DNA from 3 places in the Stutzerimonas sp. R40042 genome. Region 2 is predicted to be linked to each of the others. Evidence: predicted binding sites of a transcription regulator. Region 2 holds the regulator's gene; each other region holds the start of a gene.
What was found. The regulator FliA, encoded in region 2, starts transcription of late flagellar genes. The targets are predictions, from matches to a motif close to CTAAAGTTTNNNNNNNNNNNGCCGNTAA.

Region 1: OUY36_RS01875 (methyl-accepting chemotaxis protein) is a predicted target of FliA. The motif match lies at 4,549-4,576, and genes of this name have one in related genera.
Region 3: OUY36_RS08445 (methyl-accepting chemotaxis protein) is a predicted target of FliA. The motif match lies at 4,926-4,953, and genes of this name have one in related genera.

Annotation. Positions count from the first base shown of each region.
Region 1 is NZ_CP113258.1:433,549-443,312, reverse strand. It holds gene OUY36_RS01890 (hypothetical protein) at 1-1,008, shown strand, start outside; gene OUY36_RS01885 (urea transporter) at 1,008-3,197, shown strand; gene OUY36_RS01880 (dienelactone hydrolase family protein) at 3,213-4,094, opposite strand; gene OUY36_RS01875 (methyl-accepting chemotaxis protein) at 4,654-6,675, shown strand; gene OUY36_RS01870 (RecQ family ATP-dependent DNA helicase) at 6,672-8,597, opposite strand; gene OUY36_RS01865 (nitroreductase family protein) at 8,797-9,399, opposite strand; gene OUY36_RS01860 (phosphoenolpyruvate carboxykinase) at 9,566-9,764, opposite strand, start outside.
Region 2 is NZ_CP113258.1:2,928,113-2,937,876, reverse strand. It holds gene flhA (flagellar biosynthesis protein FlhA) at 1-399, shown strand, start outside; gene flhF (flagellar biosynthesis protein FlhF) at 415-1,707, shown strand; gene fleN (flagellar synthesis regulator FleN) at 1,799-2,626, shown strand; gene fliA (RNA polymerase sigma factor FliA) at 2,644-3,369, shown strand; gene OUY36_RS13785 (chemotaxis response regulator CheY) at 3,444-3,818, shown strand; gene OUY36_RS13780 (protein phosphatase CheZ) at 3,842-4,636, shown strand; gene OUY36_RS13775 (chemotaxis protein CheA) at 4,648-6,882, shown strand; gene OUY36_RS13770 (protein-glutamate methylesterase/protein-glutamine glutaminase) at 6,936-8,042, shown strand; gene OUY36_RS13765 (flagellar motor protein) at 8,059-8,799, shown strand; gene motD (flagellar motor protein MotD) at 8,805-9,647, shown strand; gene OUY36_RS13755 (ParA family protein) at 9,732-9,764, shown strand, end outside.
Region 3 is NZ_CP113258.1:1,756,841-1,766,604, reverse strand. It holds gene OUY36_RS08480 (TfoX/Sxy family protein) at 1-63, shown strand, start outside; gene OUY36_RS08475 (GNAT family N-acetyltransferase) at 171-863, shown strand; gene OUY36_RS08470 (DUF2846 domain-containing protein) at 1,065-1,508, shown strand; gene OUY36_RS08465 (class I SAM-dependent DNA methyltransferase) at 1,589-2,332, opposite strand; gene OUY36_RS08460 (TetR/AcrR family transcriptional regulator) at 2,494-3,126, opposite strand; gene OUY36_RS08455 (DUF2855 family protein) at 3,200-4,303, shown strand; gene OUY36_RS08450 (ester cyclase) at 4,408-4,806, shown strand; gene OUY36_RS08445 (methyl-accepting chemotaxis protein) at 4,987-6,297, shown strand; gene OUY36_RS08440 (NAD(P)H-dependent oxidoreductase) at 6,337-7,119, opposite strand; gene OUY36_RS08435 (LysR family transcriptional regulator) at 7,204-8,094, shown strand; gene katG (catalase/peroxidase HPI) at 8,186-9,764, opposite strand, start outside.

The sequences.
Region 1 (9,764 bases), 2.2 Mb from region 2:
CGCGCCATCGACGAAGGAGCATTACTGCACATCGACAACTGGGACGAGCTGAGCCTGATCGAGGAGCTGACCCGCGACCGCAGCAAGCCGCTCGACGTGGGCATACGCGTGTGGCTCGACGCGGGCATTCGGCCGGTCTGGTCCAAGTTCGGTTTCGCCCTGGCCAATGGAGAAGCGGAGCGCGCCGCCGAGCGCATCGTGAAGAACCCCAGGTTGCGTCTGCATACGCTGCACACGCACATCGGCACCTACATTCTGGAGCCCTCGGCCTACCGCACCGCGACGCAGAAGCTGCTGGCGTTGCGCGACACCATCCAGCGCAAGCACGGCCACCTGCTCAACTGCCTCGACCTGGGCGGTGGCTTTCCGTCCAACAGCCTGCTGCATGGCATGACCGGCCCGGCCGAGCAGATCGTGCCACCGATCGAAGCCTATGCCGACGCCATCACCGAGGTGCTCAACCGTCTGCCGGAAAAGAAGCGGCCGCTCCTGCGACTGGAAACCGGACGTCATCTGGTCGACGAGGCTGGCTACCTGCTGACCAGCGTGGTGGCGGTGAAGGGCATCCATCGCCAACGTGCGGAAAACGAAGGCCTGTCCGCCCGTGATTACAAGGAACAACTGATCGCTGGCGAGGACAGCAAGGTCAACTACATCGTCGATGCCGGGATCAACCTGCTCTACACAAGCGCCTGGTACCGCTTCGAGGTGCGGCCCTCGCGCCTGGTCAACGAACCGCCCATGCCCTCGCGCATCTATGGCTCGCTGTGCATGGCGATCGATGTGATTCGCGACCATATCGACCTGCCGCCACTGGAGGTGGGTGATGTGCTCAGCGTGCACCCGGTGGGCGCTTACAACCTCAGTCAGTCGATGCAGTTCATCGCCTATCGACCGGCCGTCGTGCTGATCACCGAAAGCGGTGTACCCGAACTGATCCGCGCCGCGGAAACCCTGGAAGAGGTACAGCGGCTCGAACGGCTACCGGCCAGCCTGGTTGAACGCTGATGGACGCGCCGAACCTCGGAGCGGCCACCAGCGATGGCTCTGCGCATGCTGTCCACCGCTTCTCGACGCCGCTCGTCTCGATCCTCGGACCGGCACTCGGCGGCGCCTTTCTGATTCCGCATCCCTGGATCGGTGCACTGCTTTGGCTGGGCCTGTTCGAGAATCTGCGCTTCGCCGCCTTCGCCCTGTTCGGCACCGTGCTGGCCGAGGGCATCCTGCGGCTGTTCCAGATTCGCGACCATTCCCCGGCCGAGGGCAATCTCAAAGCCAACGCCCTGCTCGCGGCAATCGCCGCGGCATGGCTGACGGAGTATTCAGGCCTCGCCGTCGAGGCCCAGATTCTCGTGGTGGCCTGCACCGTCAGCGCCACCACGATCCTGGCGACAGCCACCTTGCGTCCGCTTTTGCGAGCCGGGCTGCCGCCGCTGGTGGTCAGCTACTGCATGGTCTCCGTGTTCCTGTTCGCGATCTTTCCGCACTGGACGCTTTCGGCCATGGCGTCGATGCAATGGTGGCCGGTGCCGGAGACGCTCCAGCAGTGGCTGGTGACCTACTTCCGCACCCTCGGCGCCCTGCTGTTCTCCCCCACTCTGGGGATCGGCATGATCATCGCGCTGGCCGTTCTGCTCTGGTCCCGGCTTGCCTTCTTCGCCGGTACGCTGGGCTGGATCGCCGGAATCGTCACTGCCGTCCAGCTGAACCAGCTGGGCGTTGTCTTCTATTGGATGCCGACGGCCTACAACTCGTTTCTGGCGGGTGCAGCCCTCGGCGCGATCTTTCTGGTTCCCAGCCGCATCAGCCTGCCCCTGGCAGCACTAGGTGGCGCCTCGGCAGCGCTGCTGGCCGCGGGCTTTCAGCATCTTTCGCCCTATACCGCGATCGGTTATCTGCCGCTCGCCTCGGCGCTGACGATCTGGGTCGCGCTAAGCGCGCTGGGTATGACCGAAAACTTTCTCGTGCGCCGCAACCGAACCATGGAGCTGTCGCCAGAAGCCGCATGGCAGCGGTTGGACTACTGGTCACGGCGCAGCGGCAGCGGCCCGTTCCTGATCGTGCCGCTGTGCGGCAAGTCACGCATCGCGCAGGGTGAAGACGGCCTGCTCAGCCATGTCGGCCCCTGGCGCCATGCCCTGGATTTCCAGCCTGCCGCTTCCACCGAACCTGGGCCCTTCGACGGTATGGTCATGGCTCCGGGATCGGGCTATGTCGAGCGTATCCACGACGGGGTCAGCGACAACCCTGCAGGCATCTGCAACTATGCAGATAACTGGGGAAACTACGTAATGATCCGCCTCGACCAAGGCGGCTGGGCGCTACTGGCGCATCTGCAACAGGGCTCGATCCTGGTCAGCCCCGGCGCACGGGTGGAGGTCGGCGCATTCATCGCGCGCATCGGCAACTCCGGACGCTCACCGACACCTCACGTGCACCTGCAATGCCAGGCAGAAGCCTATCCGAGCGCACCGACGATCGCCTTTCGGCTGGCCAACTTCCTCACGGCGCCGGACATCACGCAGCCATTCCAGCACTGGCATGCGACCGCGATGCCCTCACAAGGCACGCTGCTCTCGCCGGCACCGGCCAACCCCAACGTGCAGGCACTGCTGGCCAGCGCAGCCCCGGGCATCGCAGTCTGGAGCATCGAAACGGAAGGACAGCTGCCAAAGGGAATCCTCGGGCGTCAGGGCGACACCGAGCGGATCAACGTGACTCTCGACGCCGCCGGCCAGCACCTGCTGCGTGGCGAGCGTGGGGGGCAGATGACCGTGCAACTGGCTCCCGACGCCTGGCGCATCAGCGAGGTGCAGCAAGATTGCACGGCCTTGCTCTGGCTGCTGGCGCTGGCGGCACCATCGATACCCTATGCAGCGGCGCCAGGAATGAAGTGGGACGACCTCGCCCCGCTGCTGGCGTCGCGCATGCGCAGTGGGCTGCCACGGTTTCTCGCGCCCTATCGCTCCAAGCCCTTCGTGCGGGTCCGCTGCCATTGCACCGCGGCACCGGACAATGAAGGGCATGGCCTGGCCGTTGTCAGCGAGCCGAGCGGTTCGCTGCCCTGGCTGCCAACCCGGCTGTCATGCCGCCTGGACCGTCTCTGCGGGCCGGTATTCCTGCAGGCGGATTTTCCTCATGGCCGGATCACCTACACGCTGATCTCGTTCGAGCCGGGCCTGCCGTTCGATCGCTGAGCTCCCGCCAGCGCCTCAGTTGGCCAGTGCCACGTTTCGCCCATTGCGCGCAGCACGTGCCAGCTGCTGCTCCTGCGTCAGGTTGCCAAGCAGAAACCGCAGCATCCGGTCCCGGCTGTCCAGGGTCGCGGCCGGGTCACCCCCGATCAGCTTGCCTTGGAAGCTCTGCGGTGGCAGGCGCAGGTCGAACGAATGCGCCGCATCGGGGTAGACCTTCACCTCCAGCGGTGCCCCCTCGCCACGCACGCCCTGGCATTCGCTCGCCGGCACCCAGTTGTCGCGCCCGCCCGCGAGGATCAGCAGGGGCGCACTCAGCGATACTCGTGAACGCCCCAGCTCACCGCACCAGGGGTAATAGGCCACGACGCCGCGGAAAGCGGCCTCGCCGTTGCCATAACGCTGCGGGGCGGATTCCTTGGCAGCACGGATCGCCACGGCGCCGCCATTGCTCTGCCCCATAAGAAAAATATTGTCCGCCGCGACGAAGTCCTGACCGGCCAGATAGCGCATCGCATCGAAGGCATCGCTGGTGCGATAGGACAGTGCCCGATACAGGGCCGGGTTGTTCGAACAGAGTTTGCCTCCGCCGTACTGACGCGGGCCGAAGCTGTCCAGGTTGAGCACGACGAAGCCACTGTCGCGCAGAAATTCGGCATGCGTGCGCAACCCATCGCGCACGGCTGGCTGCCAACCGCCGCAGCCATGCATCAACACGATGGCCGGGAAGGGACCGCTGCCTTCGGGGCGATACAGTTCGGCATTGAGCAGCAGCGAGCGTGCGGTATGCGGATCGGATGCCTGCAACTGCACGGTTCGGCTGCTGGCCTGGGAAGCGATGGGCAACAGGAAGAGAGCGGCGCACAAGGCAAGGCACCGCAGGATGCGCTTGTCGTTCATATTCGGCAAACCTGAAGATAAAAAATCAATAAGTTACAAGAGATATTTAAATAAACACTTTAAATATAAATAACAGCTATCACTAACTCACCCAATAAAGAAAAGGGCAATTATAACCAGATCCGCTGAAACCTATTAGATAGAACCAACCTCGTTATTTCAGGAAGTCGGCCACAAATCGAATAACTTTAATTCTCTTAGTTATTGAGCCGCTTATAACCAAATAGGCATCCGTGCATGCAACGACCGGCAGAATCACCTGCGACAGCAGCCCATGCCGTTTGATCGTTGGTAATAAAGGACAACAACATCTGCACTCTCAGACATAACGAGATGGCCTTTCGACGAAGAAGCTGAGCGATATATCAGTACTTTCGTACAACAACTATCGAGGCATGGTCAGCGCTGGTGGCAGTCGCTACGTTCACGGCATCAGGCGAGACGCCGAACGGTGCTCAAGCGCTGACTCTGGCTGTCGATATCCAAGCTTAGAAGTTCAGCATCACGGCGCATTTCCAAGCTGCCCGATGCCAGCAGCCCCAACATGAGAGTAACGACCATGTCCCTGTTCTCCCGCTTCAAGGCCGGTGCCGGCTCTTCCTCTGGTGTCTGCAGCCTGCACGTTAGTGCCCGGCAGTTAGCCGAAGCGCTGGCCGGACTTCGCTTCGAGCCGACCTATGTAGCGGGATTCGTGTCGCCTCATGTGGACATCGACACGGTGGCCCGGCAACTGCGCCAGCGATTCCCGCATGCGGCGATGAGCCTGTGCAGCACCGCTGGCGAGCTTTCCAGCCAGAACCGCCAACTCTATTGCGCCACGAGCGGCCAGTGGGATGGCGTCGTCCTGCAACTGTTCGATGCGAGCGTCATTGCAGCGGCCGAGGTGGTGCATGTGCCGCTGGCCAGCGAAGACATCCGCAGCGGCGGCCAGCGCCTGCCGATGGCCGAACGTATCGCCCGCCTGACTGCCTCGATCAAGCGTTTGCAGGTGACGATGAAGATCGACTACCGCGACACCCTGGCCAACATCTTCTTCGACGGTCTGTCCGCTTCGGAGTCGTTCTTCATGGAGGCCCTGTACGAGTCCGGGCGCTTCCCCTGCCTGTTCGTCGGTGGCTCGGCGGGCGGCAAGCTGGATTTCCAGCGCACACAACTCCACGACGGCCAGCGCAGCTACCAGAACCATGCGCTGATCGTCTTCCTCAAGTGCGCGCGAGACGTACGCTTCGGCGTGTTCAAGAGCCAGAACTTCGAGCCGACGCCGCTCAGCCTGAGCGTGCTCAGCGCCTCCCTGGAGGATCGCTACATCAGCCAGGTGGTCGACGCTCGTGGCAACATTCGCAGCATGGTCCAGGCGCTCTGTGAAGCACTCAAATGCGCGCCGCAGGAGTTGGAGCAGCGACTCGCCGATTATTCCTTCGCCATCCGCGTCGGCGAGGAGGTGTTTGTCCGCTCGATCTCGCAGATCGACTTCGCCAACGAGCGCGTGCATCTGTTCTGCGACGTGGCGCCGGGCGAAGAGCTGATCATGGTCAAGCGCACCCCGCTGGCCGAAACCACGCGCCGCGATTATCAGCAGTTCATGCGCAACAAGCCCGGCAAGCCGATCGTGGGCATCCTCAACGACTGCATCCTGCGCCGGCTGAACAACGAACGAGCGCTCGGCAGCATGGACCCGGTGTTCGATGACGTGCCGGTGGCCGGTTATTCGACCTTCGGCGAGATCCTCGGCCTCAATCTCAACCAGACACTGACGGCGGTGTTCTTCTTCCGCACCAACGGCAAGGACGAGTTCCACGATGAGTACACCGACAACTTCATCGCCTACCACGGTGAATTCAAGGCGTTCTTCCTGCGCCGGCAGATCAAGAAACTCACCGGCCTGAGCCAGGTGGTGGTCAAGCAGATCGAGCAGTTCAAGCGCCAGGACTACAGTAGCGCGGTGGACATCAACGGTCTGGACGAGCATATCCGGCCGGTGTTCCGCGGCCTCGCCGACCTCGGTCAGGTGCTCTCGCAGGCCGACGAGGAACGCCGCTCGATGTCCGAACAGCTGAGTCAGTGCGCCACTGAACTGCACGGGTCAATGGACGACCTGACCCTGAACATCAACCAGCAGGGTACCGTCATCGAACAGGCCGGCAGCTCGGTCAAGCAGATGGTTCACCAGGCCGACGAGGTGGTCAGCAGCGCCCGCGACCTGGCACAGTCCAGCCAGCGCATCCAGTCGGTGGTGCAGACCATCCAGCAGATCGCCGGGCAGACCAACCTACTGGCGCTCAATGCGGCGATCGAGGCGGCGCGCGCCGGCGATATGGGGCGAGGTTTCGCGGTGGTGGCCGACGAGGTGCGCAAGCTGGCCGAAATCACCGGCAAGAATGCGGAGGAGATCGGCACCGACATCGATCGCCTGGCCAGCGAGATTCGCGCGGTGGCGCAGCATATCGAGACCCAGTCGGCCGGTGTCGGCTCGCTCACCGGGCTGCTCGATGCGCTAGAAAACTCAAGCAACCTCACCGCCGGCACGTCACGCCAGACCAAGGGCGTCGCCGACCGGCTGATCGGCCTGACCGCGCGCTAACCTTCCAAGCGCGCGCGGACCTCGGCGTAGGGGTAGGCCTCCAGCGAGGCGAAACCGGGGAGCTGGCGCGCCTTGAGCTTGGTGAACAGCGGCACGCTGACGCCGCAGAGAAAGCGCGTCAGGCACTCGGCACTGGGCGCACCGCCCTTGAGCTGCCGGTAGCGCTGACTGAACTCTGCGCAGCGCGCGGACAGGTCGATCTGCTCCAGTGGCGCCAGTGCCGGCGGTTCCGGCAGGCGCGCCACCTGACCGCGGCAGACCGAGCAATGCCCGCAGCGCTGCGGCGCCTGGCGATCACCGAAATAGGCCGCCAGCCGCTGGCTCAGGCATTCGCGCGACTCAAACAGCGCCAGCATGTTGTCGATGCGAGTGATCTCGCTGGCTTCGTGCTGCTTGAAATAGGCGTGCAGCTCGCCGCTCAATGCCTCGGCATCGAAGCACGCGTCGAGCAGCGCGTAGACCTCGGTCATCTGCTTGCTCTCCAGCTCGATCCAGCCCTTCTCCTGGAAATATTCCAGCGCTTTGACCACCCGGGCGCGGTCGGCGCCGTGCTGCCCATAAAGCGCGTCGAAATCCAGCGTGCACCAGGTCCGCGCCCGCGCCGAGGTATGCACGATGGCCTCGACGAACTGTCGCCGCTCGCCTTCGAACTTCGCCACCAGCACCTCGGGCTCGAGCAGATACTTGAAGCGGTATTCGGCGAAGTAGGCAAAACGCGGGGCGATGATGCCGCGTAGCTCCAGCTGCACCAGCAGGGTTTTCAGCGGCAGCTGGCGGATGTTGCTCTGCTCCGACAGCTGGTTGAGCATCAACTCCCATTGCCCGCCGGCGCCGGCCTGCAGCAGCTCGTCGAGCACGCAGCGGATGCCCTCGCGTTCCGGCGTATCGCCGTAGACGAAGTTCTGCAACACGCTGAGGCTGTCGCGATTGGCCAGCACCAGGCAATCGGACGGCTTCCCGTCGCGCCCGGCCCGGCCGATCTCCTGGCTGTAGTTCTCCACCGACTTGGGCAGGTCGTAGTGCACCACGTTGCGGATATCGGCCTTGTCGATGCCCATGCCGAACGCGATGGTGGCGACGATGCAGTTCAGCTCGCCGGCCATGAAGCGGCGCTGGATCGACTCACGCATCTCGTGAGCCATGCCGGCGTGATAAGCGCTGGCAGGAAAACCGCGCTGCGCTAGGTGCTCGGCAACCTGCTCGGCGGTCTTCTGCTGGGTGACGTACACGATGGTCGGCTGCCCGGCCCTGTCCGACAGCCATTCCACCAGCCGGCGCTGCTTGTGCAAGCCGCTGACCGGCTCCACCAGCAGATTGAGATTGGGCCGGTAGAAGCCGGTGGTCACCACGTCGTCCGTGGCGATCGAGAACTTGGCCTGCATGTCGGCGATCACCGGCGGCGTCGCCGTGGCAGTCAGCAGCAGTACCTGGGGAATGTTGAACTGGCGCTGGTAGTCGGGAAGCTTGAGGTAATCCGGGCGGAAGTTGTGCCCCCATTCGGAGATGCAGTGCGCCTCGTCAACCACCAGCAGCGAGATCGGCACCTGGCTGATGAAATTCCGGAAACGCTCGTTCTTCAATCGCTCCACCGAGATCATCAGGATCTTCAGTTCGCCGGACTTGGCCCGCGCCATGGTTTCGCTGGCCTGCTCGCGGCTTTGGGCCGAGTCGATGCTGCCGGCGGCGATGCCATGCCGCTGCAGAAAGGCCAGCTGATCCTGCATCAACGCCAGCAACGGCGAGACCACCAGGGTGAGATGTGGCAGCAGCAGCGCCGGTAGCTGATAGCACAGCGACTTGCCCGACCCCGTGGGAAAGATCGCGGCCGCCGAGCGGCCGGCCACCACGGCGCGAACGGCCCGTTCCTGGCCGGGACGAAAGCCGTCGTAGCCGAATGTCTGTTCGAGCGTCTGTTCGATCATGCTGAGTCACTCCCTTGACTGGAGGCCGGAGGGTAGCAAAAGGAGGGAGACGGTACTGCAAAGCGGCTGACATGTGCGGCCGGTCGTCGGAGCGCGTGGCCATCAGCCCAGCGATGGCCTTGGGCGGGCCGGATGAGGCTTTGAAGAGGGCAAAGCGGGCCCAGCGGAAGGACGCATTGCGCGCCCTTCGCCAGAAGACTCAGAAGCGATCGCGGATGACCACCTCATCGAACGGCAACTTGCCGACGCGCGGCTTCGGCTCGGCGGCGCGCTTGCCCACCGCGACCATCAGCGCGATGACATGGTTGTCCGGCAGGTTGATCAGCTTGCCGACCGCCTCGAAATCGAAGCCATCCATGGGGCAGGAATCCAGGCCCTTGGCGCGAGCGGCGAGCATTAGCGTCTGCGCCATCAGACCGCAGCTGCGCATGGCCTCGTCACGCTGGACCTGCGGCTTGCCACGGTAGTAGGCATCGATGGCACCGGCCATGTAATCCTGCACCTCGCTCGGTGCACCGTCCCAGACGCGACGAACATTCCTTTCCCAGCTGTCGACTTGCGCGCAGATCACCACCAGCATCGAGGCGTCGGTCATCTGTGCCTGATTCCAACCCACCTCGCGGATCTGCGCGCGCAGCGCTGGGTCGCTGACCTCGACGAAGCGCACATGCTGCAGATTGAAGGCAGAGGGCGCCAGCAGCGCCAGCTGCAGCAGCTCGTCCTTTTCTTCACGGCTCAGCTGAAAGCTCGGGTCGTACGCCTTGACGGCGCGACGGGTGCGGATGGCTTCTTCGGTATTCATGGCGCACGGTTCCTCGTAATGAACAGTCGCGCCATGCTAAGGGCGCCGACCAATCGAATCCATGTGTCTTGACCGATAAGAATCATCGAAGCCTTTGATCTAACTCACCACCCGGCTCAAACGAAAAAGCCGCCCGGAGGCGGCTTTCGATCACGCGGCAGGCAGCTTAGAGCTGCGGGCCGGCGTTGCGGATGGCGTCGGAGACGTCGAACTTCTTGAAGTTCTCGATGAACTTGCCAGCCAGTTCCTTCGCGGCCTGGTCGTAGGCGCTCTTGTCGGCCCAGGTGTTGCGCGGGTTGAGCAGCTGGGTATCGACGCCGGCAACGGCCTTCGGCACGTCCAGATTGATGATCGGCAGGTGCTCG
Region 2 (9,764 bases):
AGTCAAGATCCCGCCGCGATGGTGGCTGCGGTGCGCGTTGCGCTATCCCGCGCAATCGTGCAAAACGTTGTGGGACTAGAGCCGGAGCTGCCTGTGATCACCCTCGAGCCCCGATTGGAACAGATCTTGCTCAATAGCCTGCAGAAGGCTGGGCAGGGCTCCGATGACGGCATCCTGCTGGAGCCGGGAATGGCCGAAAAGTTGCAACGGTCTCTGGTAGAAGCGGCACAGCGTCAAGAAATGCTCGGCAAACCGGCGGTTCTGCTGGTCGCCGGCCCGGTCAGGGCGATGCTGTCGCGGTTCGCAAGGCTGGCAGTGCCGAACATCCATGTTCTGGCCTACCAGGAAATACCGGACAACAAGCAGGTCACCATCGTCTCGACGGTGGGTCAGAATTAACCGAGGGTACAGGCCATGCAGGTCAAACGTTTCTTCGCCGCCGATATGCGCATCGCCATGAAGATGGTGCGTGACGAGCTGGGCGCCGATGCCGTGATCATCGGCAATCGCCGGGTGGCCGGTGGCGTCGAGCTGACGGCCGTACTCGACTACCCGATGCAGTCCGCGCCGGCAGCGACCAAGCCCAATCCTGCGCTTGAAGCTGAGCTGCGCAAGACGCAATCGCGCCTGGCCAGTGCCCATGCCGAACTGAGCGCCGCGCCGCAGGCAAAGATGCAGGATCGTCAACTGCTTGACGAGAAGCCGGCCGCCGTGGCGCCGAGCGCTCAGCCCGAGCCGGCTGCCGCGCCGTCCGCCGCCGTCGATCCGCGCGCGATCGAGGCGATGTATTCTGAGCTGCACGGTCTGCGTGAGCTAATCGAGGTGCAGCTCGGCTCGATCGCCTGGGGGCAGGAGCAGAGCCGCCGTCCGCAGCAGGCCAGCCTCTGGCGTCGGCTGCAGCGCCTCGGCCTGCCGGCCGAACTGTCGCGCAGCCTGCTGGAAAAGGTCGCGACCATCAACGATCCGCGTCAGGCCTGGCGCATGGTGCTGGCCTATATGGCGCAGGCGATCAAGGTCAGCAAGCAGGAGCCGCTGGAAGAGGGCGGAGTGATTGCGCTGGTCGGCCCGGCCGGTGTTGGCAAGACCACCACCCTGGCCAAGCTCGCGGCCCGTTACGTACTCAAGTACGGCGCACAGAACATCGCCGTGGCGAGCATGGACAACTACCGGATCGGCGCGCAGGAGCAGCTCAAGACGCTTGGGCGTATCCTCGACGTACCGGTGCTGCAGATCGACCCGAGCCAGCCATTGAGCAAGACGCTGGCGCCGCTGGCCCGCAAGCGCGTGATCCTGATCGACACCGCCGGCCTGCCGGCCAGCGATCCGACCTTGCGCAAGCAGCTCGAAGCGCTGTCGGATCGCGGTGTGAAATCCAAGAACTATCTGGTGTTGGCGGCGACCAGCCAGAGTCAGGTACTCAAGGCGGCATGGCACAACTATCGTCGCTGCGGCCTGGCGGGTTGTATCCTGACCAAGCTGGACGAGGCAGGCAGCCTCGGCGATGTGCTCGGTCTCACGATCAGCCAGCATTTGCCGATAGCCTACCTCGCCGATGGCCCGCGGATTCCGGATGACCTGCATCTGCCCCGTAGCCACCAGCTGGTCAGCCGTGCGGTAAGCCTGCAATCAGGCGAGGAGCCGAGCGAAGAGGCCATGGCGGACATGTTCGCCGGGTTGTACAACGGCTCGTCACGGCGGGCCGGATGATCAAGCGAGTGCGGTACCAGAATGAACCAGATGCGTGCCATGCGGGCGCATCGCCGGCCGTATGGCCCCAGCAAGATATAGGCGTGTGAACATGGGTATGCATCCCGTACAGGTGATTGCGGTGACCGGCGGCAAGGGTGGCGTCGGCAAGACCAACGTGTCGGTCAATCTGGCGCTGGCGCTGGCCGATCTGGGCCGGCGTGTGGTGTTGCTCGACGCCGACCTGGGTCTGGCCAACGTCGACGTCCTGCTTGGCCTGACCAGCAAGCGAACCCTGGCCGATGTGATCGCCGGTGAGTGCGATCTGCGCGATGTGCTGATTCAGGGCCCCGGCGGTATCCGTATCGTGCCCGCGGCATCCGGGACGCAGAGCATGGTACAGCTGTCGTCCCTGCAGCATGCCGGTCTGATCCAGGCATTCAGTGAGCTGGGCGATGAGCTGGACGTGCTGATCATCGATACCGCGGCCGGTATTGGTGATTCGGTGGTCAGCTTCGTGCGTGCCGCGCAGGAAGTGCTGCTGGTCGTCACAGATGAACCCACGTCCATCACCGATGCCTATGCTCTGATCAAATTGCTCAACCGTGACTACGGCATCAGTCGTTTCCGGGTGTTGGCCAACATGGCGCATGCACCCCAGGAAGGTCGCAACCTGTTCGCCAAGCTGACCAAGGTCACCGAGCGTTTTCTCGATGTGGCGCTGCAGTATGTCGGCGCCGTGCCCTACGACGAGGCCGTACGCAAGGCGGTACAAAAGCAGCGTGCCGTCTATGAAGCCTATCCGCGCTCCAAATGCGCGCTGGCCTTCAAGGCCATTGCGCAGAAGATCGATACCTGGCCGTTGCCCGCTACCCCGCGCGGCCATCTCGAATTCTTCGTCGAGCGCCTCATCAGTCCCGCTTCAGAAAGCCACGAATGACAGGTGCCGGATCCGCTATGTATTACAGCAAGGCTCAGGCAAAGGATGCTCAATATCGCCTGATCGATCAGTACGCGCCGTTGGTCAAGCGTATCGCTTACCACCTTCTGGCGCGTCTGCCTGCGAGTGTGCAGGTGGACGACCTGATCCAGGCTGGAATGATCGGACTGCTGGAAGCAGCGAAGAAGTACGACGCCGGCAAGGGCGCCAGTTTTGAAACCTACGCCGGCATCCGCATCCGCGGCACCATGCTCGACGAGGTGCGCAAGGGCGATTGGGCGCCACGCTCGGTGCATCGCAACTCGCGCATGGTCAGCGAGGCGATCCGCGCCATCGAAGCGAAAACCGGTCGTGACGCTAAAGATCATGAAGTTGCGGCCGAACTTAAGCTTAGTCTCGATGAGTATTACAGCATCCTCGGCGATACCCTCGGCAGCCGACTGTTCAGCTTCGACGACCTGCTGCAGGAAGGCGAGCATGGCGAGCTGCAGGAGGATGCCGGCAGCACGCACCCCGAGCCTTTCCGCGATCTGGAGGACGAACGTTTCCAGTTGGCGCTGGCAGAAGCCATCGCCAACCTGCCGGAGCGCGAGAAGCTGGTGCTGTCGTTGTATTACGACGAAGAGCTGAACTTGAAGGAAATCGGTCAGGTGCTGGGAGTCAGCGAGTCGCGTGTGAGCCAGTTGCATAGCCAGTGTGCGGCGCGCCTGCGTGCGCGCCTCGGTGAATGGCGCGCCAATTGACGATTGTTTGCGGTATGACGTGCTCGGTTTGCTGAGGCATTTTGGGACTTACGGAGGTCGACTTGGACAAGAACATGAAAATCCTCATCGTCGATGACTTCTCGACGATGAGACGAATCATCAAGAACCTCTTGCGTGACCTGGGGTTCACCAACACCGCCGAAGCGGACGATGGCACCACCGCGCTGCCGATGCTCAAGAGCGGCAGCTTCGACTTTCTCGTCACCGACTGGAACATGCCGGGCATGAGCGGTATCGATCTGCTGCGTACCGTGCGTGCCGACGAGCGCCTCAAGCACCTGCCGGTGCTGATGGTCACTGCCGAAGCCAAGCGCGACCAGATCATCGAGGCGGCACAGGCCGGCGTAAACGGCTATGTGGTCAAGCCTTTCACTGCCCAGGTGCTCAAGGAGAAGATCGAGAAGATCTTCGAGCGCGTCAACGGCTGAAGCAGCAACGCCGCGAGGGCACTATGACGCAAGCAGATCAGAGCCTGGCAGAGTTCGAAGCGACTCTGAAGGCCAACGCCCCTAAGTTGATTGAAAGCCTGCAGCAGGGCCGCTTCGATGAAGCGACGCAGATGTTCAATGAACTCAGCCAGGCGCGTAATCACAGTCTCTATCAGGAAGTCGGCAAGCTCACCCGCGAGCTGCACAACGCCATCGTCAAACTCGAGATGGATACCTGTGCCACTGGCGGCGATCCGTCACCGATCACCGACGCGACCGATCGCCTGTCCTATGTGGTGGAGATGACCGAGAAGGCCGCCAACCGCACCATGGATCTGGTGGAGGAATCGGCGCCGCTGGTCAACTACGTTAGCTACGAGGCCCAGAGCCTGACGGCCGACTGGCAGCGATTCATGCGCCGCGAAATGGATGCTGAACAGTTCCGTGGGCTGGTCAAGCGCATCGACCAGTACCTCAAGCGCAGCATGAACGATGGTAGCCAGCTGTCGCAGAACCTCAGCGAAATCATGCTGGCCCAAGATTTCCAGGACCTGACCGGCCAGGTCATCAAGCGTGTCACCCGACTGATCACCGAGCTTGAAAGCAATCTGCTCAATCTCGTCCTGATGGCGGGGCAGGTCGACCGCGTGGCTGGCATCCAGCACGACCGTGATGCCATGCGCGCCGAGCAAGAGAAGAAAAAACAAGAAAAATCGCCTTCCAATGGTGAAGGTCCGCAGATGCATGCCGATATGCGTGAAGACGTCGTTTCCGGCCAGGACGATGTCGATGATCTGCTTTCAAGCCTGGGCTTTTAGGGGAAGTGAATATGAGCTTCGACGCCGATGAAGAAATTCTCCAGGACTTCCTGGTAGAGGCCGGCGAGATTCTCGAACTATTGTCCGAGCAACTCGTGGAGCTGGAAAGCAGCCCCGATGACATGGCGTTGCTCAATGCGATTTTTCGCGGGTTCCATACGGTCAAGGGCGGTGCGGGCTTTCTTCAGCTTCATGAGCTGGTGGAATGCTGCCACATTGCCGAAAACGTCTTCGACATCCTGCGCAAGGGTGAGCGTCGAGTCGATTCCGAACTGATGGACGTCGTTCTGCAGGCGCTCGACGCCGTGAACGCGATGTTCAGCCAGGTCCGTGAACGCGTCGAACCTACTCCTGCCTCGCCGGAACTGCTGGCCGCATTGGCCCGTCTGGCCGAGCCTGCATCCGACGACGAAGCACCTGCCGCCGCAGCGCCCCAGGCGATCGCCGAGCCTGTGAGCGAAGGCGCCGACAGCGATTTCGAGCAGCTGCTGGATGCGATCGAACCGCCCGCTGTCGAGCCGCTGGCATCCGCCGATACAGGCACCGTGGCTGACGAAATCACCGATGATGAGTTCGAGTCGTTGCTCGATCAGTTGCATGGCAAGGGCAAGTTCGAGCCGGCAACCACCGCAGCGACCACGCCGGCGGCTGCCGAGCCTGCGATTGCTAGTAGCGGGGCAGGCGCAAGCGACGAGATCACCGATGACGAGTTCGAAGCACTGCTCGATCAGCTGCACGGCAAGGGCAAATTCGAGCCGGCAACCACCGCAGCGCCCACGCCGGCGGCTGCCGAACCTGCAACGGCCAGTAGTGGGGCAGGTGCAAGCGACGAGATCACCGATGACGAGTTCGAAGCGTTGCTCGATCAGCTGCATGGCAAAGGCAAGTTCGAACCCCCAGTGGTCGGCGCCAGCCCGGTCGGCGTCAGCGAATCCGCCGCGGCTGCATCGGTAGAAAAGGCACCGACCAAACCGACTCCCGCCAAGGCTGAGCCGGCTCGTCCGGCTGCTGCCAAGCCGGTGGCTGGCGCAGCGAGCAAGCCCGCCGCGCCAGCCGCGGCCGAGAAGGCTCCGGCCGAGGCCGAGACCACGGTGCGCGTCGATACCGCGCGGCTGGACGAGATCATGAACATGGTCGGCGAGCTGGTGCTGGTGCGTAACCGTCTGGTGCGCTTGGGCTCCAATAGCGGCGACGAGGCAATGGCCAAGGCCGTTTCCAACCTCGACGTGGTCACCGCCGACCTGCAGAGCGCGGTGATGAAGACCCGCATGCAGCCGATCAAGAAGGTGTTCGGCCGTTTCCCGCGGCTGGTACGCGATCTGGCGCGCAGCCTGAAGAAAGAGATCAACCTGGAACTGGTGGGCGAAGAAACCGACCTCGACAAGAACCTCGTCGAAGCCCTGGCCGACCCGCTGGTGCACCTGGTGCGCAATGCCGTCGACCATGGCATCGAGATGCCCGAGGAGCGCGAGGCGGCCGGCAAACCGCGTACCGGCCGTGTGGTGCTGTCGGCCGAGCAGGAAGGCGACCACATCCTGCTGATCATCAGCGATGACGGCAAGGGCATGGATGCCAACGTCCTGCGCGCGAAGGCTGTCGAGAAAGGCATGCTGGAGAAGGATGCCGCCGATCGCCTGAGCGATCTGGAGTGCTACAACCTGATCTTCGCGCCGGGCTTCTCGACCAAGACCGAGATTTCCGACGTGTCCGGTCGTGGCGTCGGCATGGACGTGGTCAAGACCAAGATTTCCCAGCTCAACGGTACGGTGAACGTGTTCTCCACCAAGGGCCAGGGCTCGAAGGTGGTGATCAAGGTGCCGCTGACCCTGGCGATCATGCCGACCCTGATGGTCATGCTCGGCAGCCAGGCTTTCGCCTTCCCGCTGGTCAACGTCAACGAAATCTTCCACCTGGACCTGTCGCGGACCAATGTCGTCGATGGCCAGGAAGTGGTGATCGTGCGCGACAAGGCGCTGCCGCTGTTCTACCTCAAGCGTTGGCTGGTTCACGATGCTGCTCAGGAAGAGCAGCGCGAAGGTCATGTGGTGATTCTCAGCGTCGGCAACCAGAGCATCGGCTTCGTCGTCGATCAACTGGTGGGGCAGGAGGAGGTGGTCATCAAGCCGCTGGGCAAGATGCTGCAGGGTACGCCCGGTATGTCTGGTGCGACCATCACCGGCGATGGCCGCATCGCTCTGATTCTCGACGTTCCCAGCATGCTCAAGCGCTACGCACGCAGGATTTGATTCGGTCAGGCAGCGCCGTTCCGGGAGGGGCGCGCTGCCGCTAGGAGTGATGTATGGCAGTCAAGGTCCTGGTCGTCGACGATTCCGGTTTCTTTCGCCGGCGTGTCTCGGAAATCCTTTCCTCTGATCCCAATATTCAAGTCGTCGGCACCGCCACCAACGGGCGCGAGGCGATCGACCAGGTGCTGGCGCTGAAACCGGACGTCATCACCATGGATTACGAGATGCCGATGATGGACGGCATCACTGCGGTGCGGCAGATCATGCAGCGCTGTCCGACGCCGGTGTTGATGTTCTCCTCGCTGACACACGAAGGCGCGCGGGTCACCCTCGATGCGCTGGATGCCGGCGCGGTGGACTATCTGCCGAAGAACTTCGAAGACATCTCGCGCAACCCGGACAAGGTCAAGCAGCTGCTGTGCGAGAAGGTGCACACCGTTTCGCGCAGCAACCGACGCTACAGCACTTTCTGCAGTTCCAGCGTCAGCGCCCCGGCACCCTCTGTCCGCGGAACACCCGCCGCATTGGCCACTGCCCGTAGCACCGGTGCTGGCGCGACCCCGGCAGCACCCGCGCGTGCGCCGGCGCCCAAGCGCAAGGCCTACAAGCTGGTGGCCATCGGTACCTCGACCGGCGGCCCGGTGGCGCTGCAGCGGGTGCTGACTCAACTGCCTGCCAATTTCCCGGCACCCATCGTGCTTATTCAGCACATGCCTGCGGCGTTCACCAAGGCATTCGCCGACCGCCTGGACAAGCTCTGCCGCATTCGCGTCAAGGAGGCGGAGGATGGTGATGTGCTGCGACCCGGCCTGGCGCTGCTCGCGCCCGGCGGCAAGCAGATGATGATCGACGGGCGCGGCGCGGTGCGCATTCTGCCCGGCGACGATCGCCTCAACTACAAGCCCTGTGTCGATGTCACCTTCGGTTCGGCGGCCAAGTCGTTTCACGACAAGGTGCTTGCAGTGGTGCTCACCGGTATGGGTGCCGATGGCCGCGAGGGCGCGCGGCTGCTCAAGCAGAGCGGCAGTCAGGTATGGGCTCAGGACGAGGCCAGTTGCGTGATCTACGGAATGCCGATGGCGGTGGTCAAAGCCAATCTCAGTGACGCTGTTTATGGGTTGGACGACATCGGGCGCAATCTGGCCGAGGCCTGCATCTGATGAAGGCTGGCCGCTGATGGATGTTCTCAGCCTCATCGGGTTGCTGCTGGCGTTCGTCGCCATCGTCGGCGGCAACTTTCTCGAGGGTGGCCACATATCGGCGCTGCTCAACGGACCTGCCGCGTTGATCGTGCTGGGCGGCACGCTCGGCGCGGTACTGCTGCAAACACCCATCGCGGTGTTCATGCGTGCCATGAGCATCGGTCGCTGGATCTTCTTTCCGCCGCGCATCGATCTGGCTCGCGGTATCGCCATGGTCACCGCCTGGAGCAATACGGCGCGCAAGGAAGGCCTGCTCGGCCTCGAGCCGGTTGCCGAGACTGAACCCGATCCCTACGCACGCAAGGGGCTGCAGCTGCTGGTCGACGGCGCCGAGCCGGAAGTCATCCGCAGCATTCTCGAAGTTGACCTCTACACCCAGGAAGGCCGCGATCTTCGGGCCGCCAAGGTCTACGAGAGCATGGGTGGCTACTCTCCGACCATCGGCATCATCGGTGCGGTGATGGGTCTGATCCACGTAATGGGCAATCTGGCCGATCCTAGCCAGCTCGGCAGCGGCATCGCCGTGGCCTTCGTCGCAACGATCTATGGGGTCGCCTTCGCCAACCTGCTGGTCCTGCCAGTGGGCAACAAGCTGAAGAGTGTCGTTCAGCGCCAGACGGCGTATCGCGAGATGCTGCTCGAAGGTGTGCTATCCATCGCCGAAGGCGAAAATCCACGCTCCATCGAGATGAAGCTGCAAGGCTTCATGGACTGATCGCCATGGCCAGACGCAGAGCGCCGGAAGAGCACGAGAATCACGAGCGTTGGCTGGTTTCGTACGCCGATTTCATCACGCTGCTGTTCGCCTTCTTCGTGGTGATGTACTCGATTTCCTCGATTAACGAGGGCAAGTACAAGATTCTCTCCGACTCGCTGGTCGGCGTGTTCAACCAGGTCGATCGGGCCGTGAAACCAATCCCGATTGGTGACGAGCGGCCGCGGACCACCGAGTCGGATGTTTCGCAGGTGCAGGACCTTTCCGGCCCGTCTTCGACATCCGGAGCGCCGACGTTCGATCCGCTGGAGCGTATCGCGCAAAGCATGCGCGAGACCTTCGGTGAACTGATTGCCAACGAGCAGCTGACCATTCGCGGCAATGAGCTGTGGATCGAGATCGAGCTCAACTCCAGTCTGCTGTTTCCCAGCGGTGACGCGTTGCCCAATGATCAGGCGTTCCAGTTGATCGACAAGGTCGCGGCCATCCTGGCGCCTTACGACAATCCCATCCATGTCGAAGGCTTTACCGACAATCTGCCCATCAGCACGAGCCAGTTTCCGACCAACTGGGAGCTGTCCGCAGCGCGAGCCGGCAGCGTCGTACGCATGCTCGCCGCGCAAGGAGTCGCCCCATCCCGGCTTGCGGCCGTAGGCTACGGCGAGTTCCAGCCGGTGGCTGACAATTCGACGGCCGAGGGGCGCGCGCGTAACCGGCGGGTGATCCTCGTGGTATCGCGCAATCTCGATGTGCGCCGCAGCGTTTCCGGCGTCGGTAGCGCAAATGCCAGGCCCAACGAGGCACTGCGTCGGGCTGGCACACAATCTGCACCGGCTGCAGCCATGTGAGCGCCTGAGGGTGCAATCGTCAAAACACCGTCGCCCCGCCGTTTCAGGTGGGAACTGCCGGTCAGCTTCGCCGGGTGGGGAACCATGAGAGTCTGGGCTGTTGCCAATCAAAAGGGT
Region 3 (9,764 bases), 1.2 Mb from region 2:
CACTTGCCGGTCCCCGCACCGCGCAAGCCGAGGAAGAAAAAGCCAGATATAGCTGCCCCATAGCGGCAGACTGCATCGTTCGTAGCATCGATCGCCCTGCGGCTTCACCTGGCCAGTCGCATACCGCCCGGTACAATGCGCCATTTTTCGTACCGCCCCGGAGCACCGCCATGTTCACCCTCACCCACCTCGACACCCCGCCGCCGGAATCGCTGAAAAGCCAGGTGCTGCAGATGGTGGTGGATTATCTCGGTGACATCAGCCCGGTCTCGCTGCAGCCCAGCAACCCGCTGTATCAGCTGTACCAGTACGTGGTGGGTTTCGAGGTGCATCGCTATCTGGACAGCATGGACGGTGCGCAAGCCGGCAAGCCCGAACTGATCATGGCGCTGGATGCGGACGACCCGGCTATCCTGCTCGGTTTCGCGCTGTACCTGCCCTATCTGGATGATCCCGACGCCTGTGCACTGGTTTATCTGGCGGTGCAGGCCGAGCATCGCCGGCAGGGCATCGGACAAGCCATGGTCGAGGCGATGGTGGCGCGCTATCCCCATGCCGAAGTGGCCTGCGTAGCGAGCAAGGTGCCCTATTTCCAGAAGCTCGGTTTTCAGCCACTGGCGGCGCGCGGCCCGCAGGTAGTGATGAATACGCGAAACGAGGCTTCGAACGGTGCGGTGGCGGTGCAGGATCTGGAGCCGATCTTCCAGTCCAAGGAAGTCCGGCAGATCTACAGCTACCTGGTGCAGCAGAACGGCCGCAAGGCGATGAGCGAGGCGGAGAAACAGCGCGACCGACTACTCGATCAGCTGGCGCGTCAGGCACAGGACCTGATGCAGCAGTCGATGGCGCGACGCCTGCACTAGCCGTTGCCAGGTTCAGAACAGGCAAGATAGACCTAGACCAGACAATCGCTCGGCAGTACACCGCCGCACCCAGCCATTAGCGTGAATCCCGTCACTAAAACCGCTCACCAAGACTTGCTCGATGCTGCAGAGGGTTAACGGCCAGTTGATAGCACTTTAATATCTGCTGGCAATTCGCCTAACACTCAGGAACGAGTATTCATGTTCAAGCATTTCATGATGAGCGCCGCGGCGCTGAGCTTTGCCATTCTGACCGGCTGCGCATCGGTCCCAATGGAATCACCCGAAAAGGACCAGGCGTACAAGACTTTCCCGGCACCTCCACAGGATCAAGCCGGCCTGTACATCTTCCGCGACTCCATGCTTGGAGCCGCTCTAAAGAAAACGGTGAAGATCGACGATGAGGTCGTCGGCGAAACAGCGGCTAACACCTACTTCTACCGTCTCATCACGCCCGGAAAGCACACGCTGGCTACCGAGTCCGAGTTCAGCGACAACCTCATCGAACTGGACGCCATAGCTGGCAAGAACCATTACGTGCGTCAGTCGATCAAAATGGGCGTGTTCGTGGGTGGTGCGAAGCTGACCGAAGTATCGGAAAGCGAAGGCCAGCAAGCTGTAGCGAAAACCGAGCTAGCACGCTAACGCTGCGGAAAGAATCGTCGCCAAACAGAAGCCCCGCACTTGCGGGGCTTTTTTCTGCTCCCGCTCTATCCGCGATCCGCTCAAACCTTCACGCAGACGAATATCGCGTTTCCCGAGACCTCGTCCCAGGGCACGATCTTTTCATAGTCGTGCTCGAGCACATGCACCTCGAAATACGGCGCCAGCAACGCGCTCAGCTCGGCAAAGCTCACCGCCACCATCCTGTGTTCGTCATGCCAGACCTGGCTTTGGTCCGCCGCGGTTCTGCCGATGCGCAGCCTCAGCAGTTGCTGCTCCCCTTCCCCCGGGTAGTGCCAACCGGAACTGAAGGTGAACAGGCCGTCCGCATGCCGGGCCGTGTGCGAGACGAATGACGCGTTGTCGATCCGGCGCTTGTCCACGGCGTTGAAGCAGAACAGCCCGCCCGGGGCCAACGCGGCATGCGCGCTGGCGATGCACGACTCGAGTCTGGCCAGCCCGGCGCTGTAGTGGATGGAGTAAAGAAAGCAGGTGATCAGATCGGCCGGCTGCTCGACCGCAAAGCCACACATGTCCTGCAGGGAAAATTGCGCTTCCGGGCAGCGCGCGGCGGCTCTGTCCAGCATCGGCTGGTTGATGTCGAGCCCGCCGCTGGTATAGCCGGCATCGATGAAATGGCGGACGTGCGGGCCCGTGCCGCAGGCGAGGTCCAGATGCCTCGTGCCGCCGTTGCCGAACAGCTGCTGCAATCGCTGGACACAGTGGCTTTGCGCCCTGTAGTCGATGTCCGCGCACATGAGATCGTAATAACCCGACAAGTCGGTATAGAGGGCGTCGCCGGGCATGATGACCTGATGTGCGGGGTCGATGGGGCGCGCATATTATCCCGGTCGGCTGCGATTCGCCCGGCATTTGCGCTTGAGCCGACGTGTCCATACAGGTTGTTCATCTTTACGGTCAAAAGCTCACCGCCTTTTTGAGCGGGCTGGGCTCGGCCCGATCATGCTCAGGCAGGGGCGACCGGCCCCGCGAGCCTTTCCAGGCACAGCTGTTCCATGCAGTTGGCCCAATCGATCATGCGATCCGCTTCGAGCTGCACCAGCATGGCGTAGCGGCGGCCGCCCCAGACCGAAAGATGCAGCGCTTCCAGCGTCGCCGCGCTCGGGCGTACCGGCAGATCGGTCGCCGCATCGATGACACGGTGCCAGGCGCCCAACAGATCCTCGTAGGCCCGACGCTGATGCTTGGGCTCGGCCACCAGCGTTTCCAGTTCGAGCATATCCGGGTGGAACCAGGGCCGCCGTGACTCGACCCCGGCAAGGGTGCGGACCAGTCGCCGAATGCGCTCGGGCCAGGCAAGCGCGGTTGGCGCTACCGCTTGCGCCTCGATGGCCTCCAGCAGCTGCTCGACGCAATAGCGCACGTAGCCCGAGTGCAGCGCATGCTTGTTGGGGAAGTAGTCATACAGCGTGCCGATGGCCACGCCGGCTTCGAGTGCGACCGCTCGGGTCGTCAATCGAGCCCAGCCGTCGCGCTGCCATATCCGAACATAGGTGTCGAAAATCGCCTGAACGGTGGCCTTGGCGCGCTGCTGAGTCGGCCGTTTGAGCGGCTTGGCGCTCGGCAATCGTGTGCTCATGAAATCCGAACCCGGCGGTGAAACGAAAGGGATAGAGTCAAAGCCGTCCATTTACGAACCCAAGGTGCCATCGATGAGCGTCATCCGCCAGTTGCAGAACAACAAGAAAGACATGCAGCAGACCCGCATTCAGACCCGACCGATACCCGAGCTGAAACCCGGCGAAGCCCTGCTGCGTATCAGCCGGCTGGCACTGACCACGAACAATGTCACCTACGCCGCATTCGGCGAGACGCCACACCTGCGCTATTGGGACTTCTACCCCACCGGCGATGGCGAGTGGTTCCACATGCCGGCATGGGGCTTCGCCGAAGTCGTGGAGAGCACCGTCGATGGCCTGGCGAAGGGCGAACGCTTCTACGGCTTCTGGCCGATCGCCAGCCATGTCGTCATGCAGCCGGTGCGCGTTTCCGAGCGCGGTTTCTACGACGGTGCCGAGCATCGACTCGAACTCACCTCGGCCTACAACCAGTACCAGCGCATCAGCAGCGACGCCGCCTACCGCGCAGAGAGCGAAAACTATCAGATGCTGCTGCGGCCGCTATTCATCACCTCGTTCATGCTGGCCGATTTCCTCGACGACAACGCCTTCTTCGGCGCGCGCCAGATCCTGATGTCGAGCGCCTCGAGCAAGACCGCGTACGGCACGGCGTTCTGCCTGCAGGACAACCCGGCCGTGCAGCTGATCGGGCTGACTTCCGCCGGCAACACGGACTTCGTGCAAGGCCTGGGTTGCTACCATCAGGCCTTGGGCTACGACCAGCTGGCTTCGCTGGACCCGAGCGTGCCCACGCTCTACGTCGACTTCTCCGGCAGCGCCGATCTACGCCGGCAGATCCACAGCCATTTCAAGGATGCCCTGGTGTACGACTGCTTCGCCGGGTCAGCCCAGAACCACGAATACAGAAAGACGGACGCAACGCTGGCCGGTCCGCAGCCACAGCCCTACTTCGCGCCCTATCAGATCAAGAAACGCAACGCCGACTGGGGCCCCGCCGAGGTGACCCGCCGCTTCAACGAGGCGCAGCTGGCCTTTATCGCTCAGGTGAGCGATGCGCAGCAGCCCTGGATGCAGGTGAACGAACACGCCGGCCTCGAAGCGGCACAGGCGCTGGCCGAATCCCTGATCAAAGGCGACATCAATCCGCTGGAGGGCCACGCCGTGGTGCTCGACTGACCAGGTAATCGGATAACCGCAGCGAGCGCGGCCGGTAGATGGGACTGGCGTATATCGAGCCAATCGCTAGCCTGACTGTCGGGCTTTCTTTGCGGGGGACGATCATGACTGGAGAGGAGATCGCTGATTGCTACCGGGGCTACATCGCCTGCCTGAACGGCAGGCGCTGGGCGGAGCTGGAGCGCTTCGTCCATGACGAGGTGCACTACAACGGCCAGTTCGTCGGGCTGGACGGCTATCGCCAGATGCTCGACGGCGACGTTCGGACGATCCCCGACCTGCAGTTCAATATCGGGCTGCTCATCGTCGAACCGCCCCATGTGGCGGCACAGCTGCGGTTCGATTGCACCCCCACAGGCGAGCTGTTTGGCTTTGCGGTGAATGGCAGGCGAGTCGTCTTTACCGAAAACGTGTTCTACGAGTTCCTCGAGGGAAAGATCCGCAATGTGTGGTCGGTGATCGACAAGAAGGCAGTTGGCGATCAGCTCAGCTCTGAGGGCTAGGACGGCTCATATCACATGTGGGGCGAAGACGAACGCGTGGTAATCGCCACCTTTGATGGTTCCGCTTCGGCACGCACTGCGTCGGTTCCACGGCTTTCGCTGACGCGACATGGAAGTCGCTCAAGCGCCCGCACTCTTCGCCGATATCGGAAGCACAACTAGATCGATTGGATGCCCTGCATGTTTAACAGCCGCTTGAAAAAGGATTTGGAAGCCAAGGATGCCGAGCTGGCAATCCTGCGTCAGCTCATGGGCAAGATGAACAGTGACATGCTCTCGCTCACGCTGGATGCAGATTCCAGGATCTGCGCGTTCAATGATCGATTCGCCCGAACCTTGGGTTACTCGCACGGGCACCTCCAAGGCCGCCCTCTGGCCGAAATCGTTCCGCCCTATGTGAAGAACCTGCCCTGCTTTCACAACTTTCGCGCCGCCGTGGCCAAGCTCGAGCCGATCAGCGATGACTATCGCTACCTGCGAGCCGATGGCAGCCTCGCCTGGTTGAAGATCCACTGGTATCCCATCGCAACCGCCGACGGAAAGCTTTCGCATATTCAGGGCTTCGGCAGCGACATCAGCGAGGCCGTATACCGGGCGAAGGAGAACGAGGCATTCATCAGCGCCCTGCTGCGCTCGACCGCGGTGATCCAGTTCAATCTGGACGGAACGGTGGTCACGGCCAACGAGCAGTTCCTCCAGACCATGGGCTATTCGCTCGCGGAGCTAAAAGGCAAGCACCACAGCCTGTTCTGCATGCCGGAAGATGCCGCTTCGGCCGATTACAAGGCTTTCTGGCAGAAGCTCAATCGCGGCGAGTACATCGCCGACCGTTTCAGGCGTGTCGACCGCAATGGCCGTGAGGTCTGGCTGGAGGCGACTTACAACCCGGTGCACGACACCGAAGGCAACCTCTACAAGGTGGTCAAGTTCGCCAACGTGGTGACCGATCAGGTCATGCGTGAAGCCGAGGTGCGACAAGCCGCGGGCGTCGCCTACGACATCTCGCTGCAGACCGACGTCAGTGCCGAGCGCGGCGCCAGTGTGGTGAAGGACACCCTGGTGACGATGCAGAAGATCACCGACCAGGTGCAGTCCGCCACCGATGGCATCGAGGCGCTCGGCAAGCAGTCGCTGCTGATCAGCTCCATCGTCCAGACCATTGGCGGCATCGCCGCACAGACCAACCTGCTGGCGTTGAACGCGGCCATCGAGGCGGCCAGGGCTGGCGACCAGGGTCGCGGTTTCGCGGTGGTGGCCGACGAGGTTCGGCAGCTGGCCGCGCGCACGAGCACCGCTACCGACGAGATCGTCAATGTGGTGCAACAGAACCAGGCGCTGGCCGACGAGGCGGTGCGCAACATGTTCGCCAGCCGCGAACAGGCGGTGCAGGGCCTGGGGCTGGCCAACCAGGCCGGTGCGGTGATCGTCGAGATTCAGGACGCCGCCAAGCAGGTGGTCAGCGCGGTCGAGCGGTTCGCCAAGGAACTTTGACGACGTAACGGCAAAACACGACCCCAGCCCCTGGAGCTGTTACGGCTGTTCGACATGCGCGGCGAAGCCGACCTGCTCTGGCGCCACCTCGGCCCTGAGCGTCAGCGCCGGAATATCGTAGTCGCCGCCGTTCTGCTTGCGATAGGCGATGGGCTCAGTGCGCCAGAGGTCGTCCAGGCGTTTGCCCAGCTCGTCGCGGAGTGTATCGAATCGAGCCCGGTCGATACGGCTGGTGCGGTGCACGAGGAACGGTGGCAGCACATCGAAGCCCGGGTAATGCAGGATGCCGTGATGGATGGGGAATAGCAGGTCCTCGATGGGCCCGTTGATCCCCCGCGGGCTGTAGTGCGAATCCCAGCCACCGGTAGTCACGATCAGCATCGCCCGTTTGCCAACCATCGAACCCTCGCCATAGCGATCGCCCCAGCGCGCATCCGAGTGCTCTCCGACGCCATAGGCGAAACCGTAGGCATATACCCGGTCGACCCAGCCCTTGAGAATCGCCGGCATCGAGAACCACCAGAGCGGGAATTGCAGGATCAGCGCATCCGCCCAGCGCAGCTTGTCCTGCTCGGCCGCGATATCGGGACTCTGCCGGCCACTGGCGAACGCGCGGCGGGAATCCTCGGAAGCATCGAAACGCGCTTCGGGGTCGCGATCCAGGTTGTCGCCGGCGTCGATCGCGGCCTTCCAGCCCATGGCATACAGGTCGGAAACCTGGACCTGATGGCCGGCCGCTTGCAGACGTTGGACGGCGAATTCCTTCAGTGCGCCATTCAACGAGCGCGGTTCGGGATGGGCATAAACAAGCAGAACATTCATGGGAAACCTCCTTAGCGGGACGGCTGCAGAATGTGGCTTGCCGAGGTATGTTTGAAATGAATAAGCCATATCTCAGGTATTGCCGTGAATAATCTCAGACGCCTCGATCTGAATCTGCTGGTGACCCTGGACGTGTTGCTGGCCGAGCACAATGTCACCCGCGCCGCAGAGCGCCTGAATTTTTCCCAGCCCTCGGTGAGCGTGCACCTGGCCAAGCTGCGCGACATTTTCGACGATCCTCTGCTGATACCTGGGCCGCGAGGCATGCGCCCGACCGCACGGGCTGAAGCGTTGCGCGAGCCCTTGCGCCTGGCGCTGGAGGCGCTGGAGCAAGCCGTCGCCCCAGCCAGCCCGTTCGACCCTGGCGCCGCGCAGAACGTCTGGCGCATCGCAGCCAGCGACTATGGCGAGTCCGCGATTGTGCTACCCGCTCTGGCCGGCATGCGATCCGCCGCACCGGGCACCCGCATCGCCGTGGTCGAGATGCAGCCTTCGCGCATCGCCCGCCAGGCAGAACAGGGTGATATCGACCTCGCCTTGCACACCGTCGATGGTTCGCCGTCCAACCTGCGCCGCCGCGTTCTGTTCACCGAGCGCTACGTACTGGCCGGCCGTGCCAGGCATCCGCGCCTGCGGCGACGGCCAACGCTGGAGCAGTTCTGCGCGCTGGATCAGGTGATCGTCTCGCCGGACGGCGGTGGCTTTCACGCTGCCACCGACGACGCCCTGGCCGGGCATGGCCTGAAACGACGCGTGGTGCTGTCGGTGCCGCATTTTCTGTTTCTGCGCTCGGTGCTGGAGAGCACCGACCTGGTGGCCATGCTGCCCGAAAGGCTGGTTGAGGGCGCCGCCCTGCAGGTCGTCGAGGCGCCGCTGGAGATTCCCGGCTACGAAATGGCCATGCTCTGGCATGAGCGCGCCCATCGCGACCCGGCCCATCAATGGCTGCGCGAGCAGATCGCTAGTGCGGTATAGCCGCCGCTTTACCGGGTAACTGCCGGCCGGGATGCGGCGGCGTGAAAACCGATGTGGCGCTGCGGCGGCGCCTGAGGCGCCGCCGCCCTTCTTACGCCGAGAGCTTCTGGCTGAAGTTGTCGGCCGGCTTGCCGATGTCGAGCCGGTCGGCGTTCATCACCTTGTCCCAGGCCTTGACGAAGTCGTGGACGAACTTCTCGTTGCCATCGGCCATGCCGTACACCTCGGCCTGGGCACGCAGTTCCGACTGCGAGCCGAAGATGAGGTCGACGCGGGTGGCCGTCCAGGTGGGCTGGCGAGTCTTGCGGTCCAGGCCCTGGAAGCGGTTCTTGTGCTCCGTGGCGGTCCACTCGTTCTTCATGTCCAGCAGGTTGACGAAGAAGTCGTTGGACAGCACGCCGACGCGCTGGGTGAACACGCCTTCCTGGCTACCACCGGCGTTGGTGCCCAGCACGCGCATGCCGCCAACCAGCACGGTCATCTCCGGTGCGCTCAGGCGCAGCAGGTGCGCCTTGTCCACCAGCGCTTCCTCCGGCGCCATGAAGCTGGACTCGTGGTAGTAGTTGCGGAAGCCATCGGCCGCCGGGCGTAGCGCTTCGAAGGACTGCGCGTCGGTCCACTCCTCCTCGGCATCCATCCGACCTGGCGTGAACGGCACGCTGATGTCCACGCCTCCGTCCTTCGCCGCCTTCTCGACCGCCGCACAACCGGCTAGCACGATCAGGTCCGCCATGGAGACCTTCTTGCCACCGCTGGCCGAAGCGTTGAACGCGTTCTGGATCTCGCCGAGCTTCTCCAACACCTTGGCCAGCAGTGGCGGATTGTTGATTGCCCAGTCCTTCTGCGGGGCGAAGCGGATGCGTGCACCGTTGGCGCCGCCGCGCTTGTCGGAACCCCGGTAGGTCGAAGCCGAAGCCCAGGCCACCGACACCAGGTCTGAGACGGAAAAGCCCGTGCCCAACAGCTTTTGCTTCAGTGCGGCGATGTCGCCCTCGTCGATCAGCGGATGGTCGCACTCGGGAATCGGGTCCTGCCAGATCAGCGGTTCCTTCGGCACCAGCGGGCCGAGGTAGCGGCCGATGGGGCCCATGTCGCGGTGGGTCAGCTTGAACCAGGCCTTGGCGAAGGCGTCGGCGAACTCGTCGGGGTTCTCCAGGAAGTGTCGGGAGATCTTTTCGTACTCAGGGTCGAAGCGCAGCGACAGGTCAGTGGTCAGCATGGTCGGCTTGCGCTTCTTGTTCGGGTCGAAGGGGTCCGGAATGATTTCCGGCGCGTCCTTGGCTTCCCACTGGTGCGCGCCGGCCGGGCTCTTGGTCAGCTCCCACTCGAAGTTGAACAGGTTCTCGAAGAAGTAGTTGGACCAGCGCGTCGGGGTCTGGCTCCAGATCACTTCCAGGCCGGAAGTGATCGCATCGGCGCCGATGCCGGTTTTGAAGCGGCTGCGCCAGCCCAGGCCCTGGTCCTCGATCACCGCGCCTTCCGGTTCCGGCCCCATCAGCGAGGGATCGCCGGCGCCATGAGTCTTGCCGAAGGTATGGCCGCCAGCGATCAGGGCCACGGTCTCGTAATCGTTCATGGCCATGCGGGCGAAGGTTTCACGGATGTCGATGGCCGCGGCCTTCGGGTCCGGGTTGCCGTTGGGGCCTTCCGGATTTACGTAGATCAGCCCC